One region of the Mycolicibacterium aurum genome, then DNA from elsewhere that is predicted to be linked to it. Evidence: predicted binding sites of a transcription regulator. Region 1 holds the regulator's gene; each other region holds the start of a gene.
The links. Region 1 encodes LexA, which represses DNA repair genes until DNA is damaged. Its sites were predicted from a motif close to CGAACANNTGTTCG; they were not measured.
Positions count from the first base shown of each region.

Region 2: a site for LexA is predicted at 1,947-1,960, ahead of cofD (2-phospho-L-lactate transferase). Genes of this name have one in related genera too.
Region 3: a site for LexA is predicted at 1,899-1,912, ahead of EL337_RS08475 (HNH endonuclease signature motif containing protein). Genes of this name have one in related genera too.

Region 1 is NZ_LR134356.1:2,361,052-2,364,327, reverse strand. It holds gene nrdR (transcriptional regulator NrdR) at 10-474, opposite strand; gene EL337_RS11275 (hypothetical protein) at 637-1,104, opposite strand; gene lexA (transcriptional repressor LexA) at 1,339-2,037, shown strand; gene EL337_RS11265 (sunset domain-containing protein) at 2,068-3,276, opposite strand, start outside.
Region 2 is NZ_LR134356.1:1,478,729-1,482,004, forward strand. It holds gene EL337_RS07135 (coenzyme F420-0:L-glutamate ligase) at 1-690, opposite strand, end outside; gene cofD (2-phospho-L-lactate transferase) at 687-1,682, opposite strand; gene EL337_RS07145 (WhiB family transcriptional regulator) at 2,164-2,433, shown strand; gene EL337_RS07150 (metallopeptidase family protein) at 2,489-2,911, opposite strand; gene EL337_RS07155 (DUF3499 domain-containing protein) at 3,043-3,276, shown strand, end outside.
Region 3 is NZ_LR134356.1:1,781,227-1,784,502, reverse strand. It holds gene EL337_RS08485 (acyl-CoA dehydrogenase family protein) at 1-84, shown strand, start outside; gene EL337_RS08480 (nitroreductase/quinone reductase family protein) at 100-486, shown strand; gene EL337_RS08475 (HNH endonuclease signature motif containing protein) at 500-1,894, opposite strand; gene EL337_RS08470 (homogentisate 1,2-dioxygenase) at 2,093-3,196, shown strand; gene EL337_RS08465 (alpha/beta fold hydrolase) at 3,229-3,276, shown strand, end outside.

The sequences.
Region 1 (3,276 bases):
ACCGACGGCTCAGCTCTGGGCCGGAATCTCGCGGTGGGCACGCAGGGCCTGTATTTCCCGCTCGAAGTCCTCGGCCGACGAGAACGACCGGTACACCGAGGCGAAGCGGAGATAGGCCACCTCGTCGAGTTCACGCAGCGGCCCGAGAATCGCCAGACCCACCTCGTGGCTGGGCACTTCCGGGGAACCGGTGGCGCGAACGGCGTCCTCGACCTGCTGAGCCAGCAGGTTCAGCGCGTCGTCGTCGACCTGGCGTCCCTGGCACGAACGGCGCACACCGCGGATGACCTTCTCACGGCTGAACGGCTCGGTGACGCCACTGCGCTTGACCACCGCGAGGACCGCGGTTTCCACGGTGGTGAAGCGGCGCCCGCATTCGGGGCACGACCTGCGCCTGCGGATCGCCTGGCCTTCGTCCGCCTCGCGCGAATCGACCACACGCGAATCGGGGTGACGACAGAACGGACAGTGCATCACCGCTCCTTCGCCGCACCGACAGGCAACCGCCTCGAACGCCATCGAGCCTACCTGCGCCACCCGGGGACGGCCGACCGCCGGTCCACACGATGCATACCTCATCAGATCGGTCCTCGGAACGCTTGAGCAGCAGACGGTTTGATACTGCGGCGATGGAGGTCAGGCGACCGGCGCGATGAGCGTCTGCCCCGCGTCCAGCGCCACCGACTCCAGCTTGTTCAGCTCGCGAATGCGCTCGACCACCTCGGCGACCGGGGCGTCGGGCGCCACGCGCTGCGCGACGTGCTGCAGCGACTCACCGCTGTGCACCTGGACGACCGCGAGGCGGCCCGGGATCTGGGCTTCGGTGCCGACCACGCCACCGAACTGCCCGACCAGGCCCAGCCACAACGTGATCGCCGCGGCGACGAGCGCGAGCAGCACCGTGGTGGCCGGCGTGATGGGTCGGCGATGAGACGCCCGCGACACCAGCACACCGGTTCCGCGGTGGCGCATCGGCGCACCAGCGGGCCGGCGTGAACGCGCCCTGCGCGCCGTGGGCACAGCACGCACGCGACCGTCGCCCACCTGCAGGCGGGGGGCGCGCTCGAACTCGTTCCAGGTCTCACGATCGTCGAGAATGGTCATCTGTCTGCCTTTCGGTCCGGGCGGTCGTTCGCTTCTGTGTTCGAACAGTAGTCGATCAAGTGTTCGATGAATAGAACATGTGATCGAACTGTTGCGAACGCTAACGCAGCCCACCGACAAGAAACCGAGGGCCGATGACGGCCGGCGCCCGGGGCCGGGCGGCGCCCGAGCGGACACCGACACGCCTCGAACACATGTTTGATTATTGACGCGACGCGGGTTACATTCGGGCTCATGAGCGACGACATCAGTGACAGCACGGACGGCGCAGGACCGACACGGCGCCGAGACACGGGTCTGACCGAACGTCAGCGCACCATCCTCGACGTCATCCGCACCTCTGTGACGAGCCGCGGCTACCCGCCGAGCATCCGGGAGATCGGTGATGCCGTCGGGCTGACGTCGACCTCGTCGGTCGCCCACCAATTGCGCACCCTGGAGCGCAAGGGCTACCTCCGTCGCGACCCCAACCGTCCCCGCGCGGTCGACGTCCGCGGATCCGACGAGATGGCGACACCCGTGGTGACCACCGACGTCGCCGGGTCGGATTCGCTGCCGGAGCCCACCTTCGTGCCGGTGCTGGGCAGGATCGCCGCCGGTGGCCCCATCCTGGCCGAGGAAGCCGTCGAAGATGTCTTCCCGCTGCCGCGCGAGCTCGTCGGCGAGGGGTCGCTGTTCCTGCTGAAGGTGGTCGGCGAATCGATGATCGACGCGGCGATCTGCGACGGTGACTGGGTTGTCATCCGCCAGCAGAGCGTCGCCGACAACGGCGACATCGTCGCTGCGATGATCGATGGCGAAGCCACCGTGAAGACGTTCAAACGCACCAAGGGTCAGGTCTGGCTGATGCCACACAACCCGGCGTTCGACCCCATCCCCGGCAACGAGGCCGCCGTGCTCGGCAAGGTCGTCACCGTCATCCGCAAGATCTGACCGGACGCCCTCCGGGCGGCCCGGGCCAGATCACTCGCCGCGGATGAATCCGTTGGTGCGCGCGATTTCCTCACTGGCGAACCAGATTTCGACGGGCGCCTCGGCGTAGTCGGCGTTGTCCGGTGTCCAGTACAGGCCGGTTTTCGTATCGGCCTTGACGGGATAGCCCTCGGGCATCTCCGTCGGGTCGTCGTAGGGCATGTGCAACGCGGTGCCAAGAGGTATCGGCTCGTCGATGTCGATACGCGCGTGCCGCCCCGTGTCGGTCATTGAATCGCGCGCCGGCTCCCCCGGGTCCACCACGGCCGGGGCCACCAGTGGCTCCGGCTCGGCAGGCACACCGTCGTCCCAGTCGTCGCCCAGATCATCAGCCCCGTCGTCGACGCCGTCGGCCAGATCGTCGGCCTCGGTGCCCACGCCGTCGGTCTGCGTGGGCACCTCGGTCGCCGTCAGCACGCGCGTCGGAGCCGTGTCGACAGAGTCCGGATCTTCCTGCTCGACGTCCTGCTGATGATCGAATTCTGGCTGATCGGGCGACTCAGCTTCGGGTTCGGGTGACGCAGGGGCGCCCCAGAAACTCATCGGCTCCGGGGTGTACTGCTCGGCAGGCGGTGAGGCCGGAGTCGCGGACGCCAACGAGCCCAGGCCTTCCCGGGCATAACGGTCCCCGAACAGAGAATCCTCCCTGTCGCCCCCGTCGTCGGGGACGCCCTGCGCACCCACGTCGGCCGACTCGGGCTCATAGTCGCGCGCGTCGTAGTCCTGTCCGGGAACAGAGAAGGTGTCGTCGGCACGGTCGCCGCGAGCGCGGCTGCGCAGTACCGCGAAGGCGACCAGCCCGGCGAGCAGCAGGATCGGCACGATGGCCAACAGCCACCACCACGTCCACTTGAGTCCGGAATTCTCGGGGTTCTCCGAGGACTGCGCCGACGCCGGCGGAGCCTGCGGCGCCTGCGCGCCGGGCACCTCGAGGCCGACCAGCTGCGCAGAGAGTCCGGCCGGCTCCGTGCTGAACTTCTGCGCCGCCGAGTCCCAGGAGATGGAACCACCACTGAAACGCTGGGTGATCACCTCGCCGTCCTGGGTCTGATCAGCCACCGGTGCGCCGAGTTCCCCGGTCGCGCCGCCGAGCTTCTCCCATGCGGCGTTGATCGCCCCGCGCACGATCACCGCGCCGTGGTCAGGGGTCCAGAAGATCACCGGCTTGTCGTCGGCGGCGAAGGTGCTGAGCCGGCTCGC
Region 2 (3,276 bases), 880 kb from region 1:
CAGATTGCGCGCCGACGATCCGTCGTCATGTACCTGGAGCCCGCGTACCACGGCCACCGGAACCGCGGTCAGCTTGCCCTTCACCAGATCGGCGGCGGCGGCGATCTCGTCGGCCACAGCAATCTCGGTGACGATCAACTCATTGCCGTGTTGGTCGTGTTCTCCCGCATACGCGTGCAGCACCGACAACCCGGCCGCGCCGATCGCGACGTCGGTCTGCCCGGTCCGCCACGCCCGTCCCATCGTGTCGGTGACGACAACGCCGACCGTCACACCGAGGCGCTCCCGCAGAGCCGCAACCAGAGCGGCGGCGCTGCCGTCGGGGTCGACCGGCAGCAGCGCCAATTCATGGGAGTCGACATTGGAGCCGTCCACGCCGGCGGCGGCCTGCACCAGGCCGAGAGCGTTCTCGGTGATCAGGGTGCGACCCTTTCGGGCCAACACCCGCACTGCTTCACCATCGATCAACTTGCGTCGCAACGCATCCCGCTCATCGGGATCCGAGGGAGCCGCGACCATCCGTCCCTCGGTCTTCGACAGCACCTTCGACGTGACGACGAGCACATCGTGGTCGCGCAGCCACGGCGCAGCGTCGGCGATCGCTGCGGCCAGGTCATCACCCGGCCGGAACTCTGGCAACCCGGGCACCGGCAGGATCTCGACCCGAGCCGACGTGCCGTGGTCGTTCACGGTGCCACCCCGGCCAACTCCAAACCGGCGCGCACCATCTCGGCGGTGGTCGCGGGGTCGGTCATCAGCAGCGGCACCGCCCGCACCGTGACACCGTCGATGTCGGCATGGTCACCCTCGTGCACCAACCAGCCGTCGAGGATGCCGGTGGCCGAGCGCGCGCCGTAGTGGTTGCCCACCGCGTCCGAGGTGCTGGGCACACCGATCACCGTGAGGCAGGCGTCGGCCATGCCGCGCAACGGCTTTCCGGCGATGATGGGGGAGTAGCCGATCACCGGCGCCTTCGTGGCGCGCAGCGCGCCGCGGATGCCGCCGATTCCGAGGATCGCCCCGACGCTGACCACCGGGTTGGACGGCGCGATCAAGACGACGTCGGCGCCTTCGATCGCGTCGACGACACCGGGTGCGGCCGTGGCTTTGTCGGTGCCGACGAACGCGAAGCTCTCCGTGGGGACCTGGGCTCGATGGCGCACCCACCACTCCTGGAAGTGGACGGCGCGCTTCTCGCCGTCGTCCGGATCGATGATGACGACGTGGGTTTCGCTGCGGTCGTCGCTGGCCGGCAGCAGCCTCGCGCCGGGGGACCACCGCTTGCACAGCGCCTCTGTGACGTCCGACAGCGGATAACCGGCCCGCAGCATCTGGCTGCGCACCAGGTGGGTGGCCAGATCGCGGTCGCCCAGGCCGAACCAGTCGGGCTGTACGCCGTAGGCGGCGAGTTCTTCCTTGGCATGCCAGGTTTCGTTGCGATGGCCCCACCCGCGGTCGGGATCGATGCCGCCGCCGAGGGTGTACATGCACGTATCGAGATCGGGGCAGATGCGCACACCGAACATCCACGCGTCGTCGCCCACGTTGACAACAGCAGTCACTTCATGCACTTCATTCTCACCGGTATCGTGAGTTTTGAACTGCCCCAAGCCCAACAGGTGTTGGACGCCGAGCAGGAATCGCGCACCACCGACGCCGCCGACAAGAACCGTGACCTTCACAACGACCGAGACTAGGCCGTGTGGATGCGTCAGGGGACGGCCGGTCTGGGTGGCGGGCGGGAACGCGGTCGGGTGGCGGGCGGGAACGTGGTCGGGCGGCGAGCGGGAACGTGAGAGACACGCCAAAGCGCGACGCGCCGAATCCAAGTCACGGAATGGTATGAATTTCTGTTCTTGCGCTTGACCGATGCAGCTAACGCGTGTGTAATCACACCAGTGTCATTTCGCGGTTCTTCGGCGGTTTTGGTGTCGCAGACCAAGATTCGATCACTTGTTCGAATTGGGATGGCCACACGACCAGAGTGCGGCTGGCTTATACGGATCTACGAGACCTGTGGAGGAGGGGAACATGGCATTTGAACAGGCCGATTTCGGCGACTCGATTCGGTTCGACAACAGGCTCCTCGGTTCGGTGGGGAGTGCGCCGCACATCCAGACCGGACCGATTCCGAGCGGAGCAAACGGGCGTCCTCAATTGAGTTTGGTGCCCGAGCAAATTGATTCTTTTGGCGACGATTCCGGCCTTTCCGAAGAAGACCAGTGGCAGGAGCGCGCATTGTGCGCTCAGACCGATCCGGAAGCATTCTTTCCGGAAAAGGGCGGCTCCACCCGCGAGGCGAAGCGAATCTGCCAGGGCTGCGAGGTCAAGGACATGTGCCTCGAATACGCGCTGGCCAACGACGAGCGCTTCGGCATCTGGGGCGGACTGTCCGAGCGTGAGCGCCGGCGCCTCAAGCGCGGAATCATCTGACGCTCCGCGCACAGACGCTCAGCGCACTCTCAAACGACTCCTCCAGTAAACGAAGTCAGTCGTCGTCCAGGGTCGGGTCGATGACTGACGGTTCCACACCCAGATAGGTGGCCACCTGAGCCACCAGCAATTCGTGTAAGAGTTCGGTCAGCTCGTCGGTGTCTTTGGCTCGACGCTCGATCGGCTTGCGAAACAACACAATCCGCGCGCGGGTGGAATTGCCGCGGACATCCACCCCGGCAGGGATCAGCCGCGCCAACGCGATCGGGCCGTCGGCGACCACCTCCGGGGGCCACTGCACACTCTCCGGATCCTTCGGGGCGATGCGTGGTATCTCGTCGACCGCGACATCCAGCGTCGCGACCCTCTCATGCCAGCGCCGCTCGATCGGCTCGTAGGCCTCCAACACCGCCATATCGAAGCGCTCGCCGCGGCTGCGCCATCCCGGAACCGAGGGCGGGAGCAGCGGTCCACGCATCTCCCGGCCGCGCCGCGACCCCCGGTGGTGGCGCCTGTTCACGAAAAAGATCGTAACGGTTGGGCTTCGGGGGGCCCGCCACTGCGCGTGTCCGCCGCGTCGCGGACGTTTGTGCACGATAACCTCGCCGTGTGAATGTTCCCCGTCGCTGCTGCCGGCCAGGGTGCCCGCACTACGCGGTCGCGACGCTCACCTTTGTCTACTCAGATTCGACGGCTGTCGTTGGCCCGCTGGCCACCGTGTCCGAACCCCACTCGTGGGATCTGTGCGTCATGCACGCAGGCCGGATCACGGCCCCGCGCGGATGGGAGCTGGTCCGGCATGCCGGACCGCTGCCATCGCATCCCGACGACGATGACTTGGTG
Region 3 (3,276 bases), 580 kb from region 1:
GTGGCTTTCGACTACGACACGAGCCGCGAACTCGCCGGCGCCCTGACAATAGGAATGACGATCCCCCGCACCGCGATGGTGTGAGCTACGGAGGTTCTGGTGGCCGACACAGTCCGCGACAGGGTCACCAAGACCTTTCAGAGGTACGTGAACACCGTGATGCGCCGCGTTCCGTTCCAGACCTTGCTGGAGACGACGGGGCGCACATCCGGTGAGCCACGCACGACCCCGCTGGGTGGCCGCCGGATCGGCGACCAGTTCTGGTTCGTCTCCGAGTTCGGCGACAAGTCCCAGTACATCCGCAACATTCAGGCGGACCCGAGCGTGCGGGTGCGGCTGAAAGGCCGCTGGCACCGCGGCACGGCCCACCTGCTGCCCGACGACGACGCGCGGGCGCGGATGCGCTCGCTTCCGGCTCTCAACAACGTCGGTGTCCGCACGTTCGGGACGAACCTGCTCACCGTGCGGGTCGATCTCATCGACTGAGCGATGCCGCCTCTCACGGTCCGTCGTCGTCTTCGGGCAGGAGGTAGCGCTCGGGGTGGTGATAGCCGTTGACGCGGTGCTGGCCGTTATCGAGGTCGGGTGGTGGGAGCCATTCGGTCTCGTTCTTCGTGTTCTTGCGGGTGCGCCATTGAGTGGTGTCGAGCATGCGGTGATCTTGGGGGCAGGCCAGGGTCATGTCGTCGATGTTGGTGTGTCCGCCGTTGGTCCAGTCGGTGACGGCATGGTGGGCTTCGCACCAGTAGCCGGGGGCGGTGCAGCCCGGGCGGGTGCAGCCGCGGTCGCGGGCGTGCAGCACGATCCGCTGCGCCGCACTGGCGAGCCGCTTCGTGCGGGCCAGATACAGGGACTGGCCGGTGTGCTGGTCGTAGATGTAGAGGTAGTGGTGGGCGTGGGCAGCCATCCGGATCAGATCCGGCATCGGTAGCAGGCTTCCGCCGCCGGTGACCGCGACCCCGGCGCCTTTTTCCAACTCCTGCAGCGTCGTCGAAACGATCACGGTGACCGGTAGGCCGTTGTGGGTGCCGAGATCTCCGGATTCCAGCGCGCGGCGGCCGATCGCCAGAAACGCATCGTGGTTGCGTTGGGCCGCAGTGCGGGTATCGCGGCAGGTGTTCTGCTCCGGCGAGGACTCGCTCTGCTGGCCGGGACCCGTGCCGGCGTCGTCGCCGGAGTTCTCATCGGCGGGCATGTTGTGGCCGGGGGCGGCTTCTTTGGCGAGCAGCGCTTCCCAGATGGCCACGGTTTCGGGAGTCATCCAGCCCGAGATCGAGGCGGTCCCGTCGGGCTGTTGTTTACCGATCCGCACGCCGCGCTTGGCGGCCCGCTCCCGTTCCCGCTCCTCGGGTGCGGCTCCGTCCTGATCGATACACGCCACCAACCGCCTCGCGGCAGCATCAAGGTTGTCGGGATCCAGCCCCGCCGCCAGCTCAGCCAGCTGGGCATCGGCCGCGGCGCGGGTGTCGACATCGACCCAGGACGGTAACGCCGTGTGGAACCGTTCGATGACCTCCACATGCGCGACATCCACCTCCCCGCGGGCTTGGGCGGCAGCAGTGGATTCCCACAGCGGCGCCAACGGCTCGCCGGTGAAGCTCCGGCGTGGGCCCAGCACCTTGGCCCGGGCAATGCGGCGTTTGGCCTCAGCGCTGGTGATCCGCAACGCTGTCGTCAGGACTGCAGGCCAGGTTTTCTCGCCCAACCGGCACGGCTCGGTCTCGGCGGTCAGGCGCGCCAGCGCGCGGTGCTCCAGCGCGGGCACCGCGCGCACCACCGCACTCACTTGCACCAGCAGGCTGATCAGGTCGCGGTGGGACAGCTCGTCGCAGGCCGTCGACAGCACCGCCAGCTGCTCGCCGATGGTCGCGACCGCCTCCGACACCCCATCCATACATCGAACACTAGTTCGACACACCGACACACCCTGTGACACCAGGCCACCCCCGTGACCACAGAAACCCCAGTGGCAGAAGAAAATTCAGAGGTTTAGCGCCTCTCTCATTCGCCGGCACAATTCGCTGTCAGCAACCATTGACTCACCTCAAAGATAAAAGTAATGTCAGTTTTACTTTCGACCGAGGAGCTGAGCATGGAATCGTTCGTCCACCTTCGAAAAGGCAAGACTCCCAAACGGATTCATGCCGACCTCGACGGACTGAAGGACGATGAACTCGGCCGCGGCGGGTTCGTCGGGCGCACGGCGAACATGTACCGCCGCAACGATCCGACCGCGTACCGGACCGTCGGGCCGCTCCGCCCCACCGACGTGTTGAGCAGTGAGCTCAAACCCAGCGACGCCACCGATGCACACGGCGGACCAATGCTCATGTTCTCAAACGCCGATTGCCTGGTAATGCTGTCACGACGCACCGAGCCCATGCCCTACTTCGCCCGATACGTCGACGGCGACCTGCTGTCCTTCGTCCATCGCGGATCCGGTTCCCTGGAAACCGAATTCGGCCCGCTCAACTATCGCCAGGGCGACTGGATCTATCTCCCCAAGGCATGTACATGGCGGCAGGTTCCTGCTGAGGAGACCACGCTGCTCATGATCCAGGCCACCGACGAGTTCCGCGTGCCGCCGCCCGGCTCGCTCGGCCGTCACTTCCCGTTCGACCCCGCCCAGGCGACCATCCCCGAACCCCAACCCATCGACGATGACGGCAGGGACGAGTACGAGGTCCGGTTGATCCACTCCGAGATAGACGGCGCCGGGACCACCTCGCTTTTCTACCAACACAATCCGCTGGACGTCGAAGGCTGGCGAGGCGACAACTTTCCGTTCACGTTCAACATCGACGACTACACGGTCATCACCTCCGAGAGCGTTCACCTGCCGCCCACGGTCCACCTGTTCATGCAGGCCACCGGCGTCTACGTGATGAACTTCCTACCCAAGCCGGCTGAGTCGGTCCCCGGCACCGAACGGACGCCCTGGTATCACCGAAACGTCGACTTCGACGAGATCGCGTTCTTCCACGACGGTTCTCTGTACGGGATACCGATGCCCCCCGGACTGGTGTCCCACGCCCCACAGGGAGTGCACCACGGGGCGCCGGAGAAAGCGCGTGAACGGGCCCGCCGCAAGTTCGACGACTACAACCGGGTGGACTGGTCGGTGATCGCCATCGACACCCGGCGCCGCCTCGTTCCGTCCCCCGAGATTCTCGCCAACGACCTGGGACAGCACTGATGAGCACTTGCGCGAAGAAGAGAAGAGTCTGAATGACCACCACGGCCGACCGCCCCGCACCCGTCAAGCACGAGTACGAG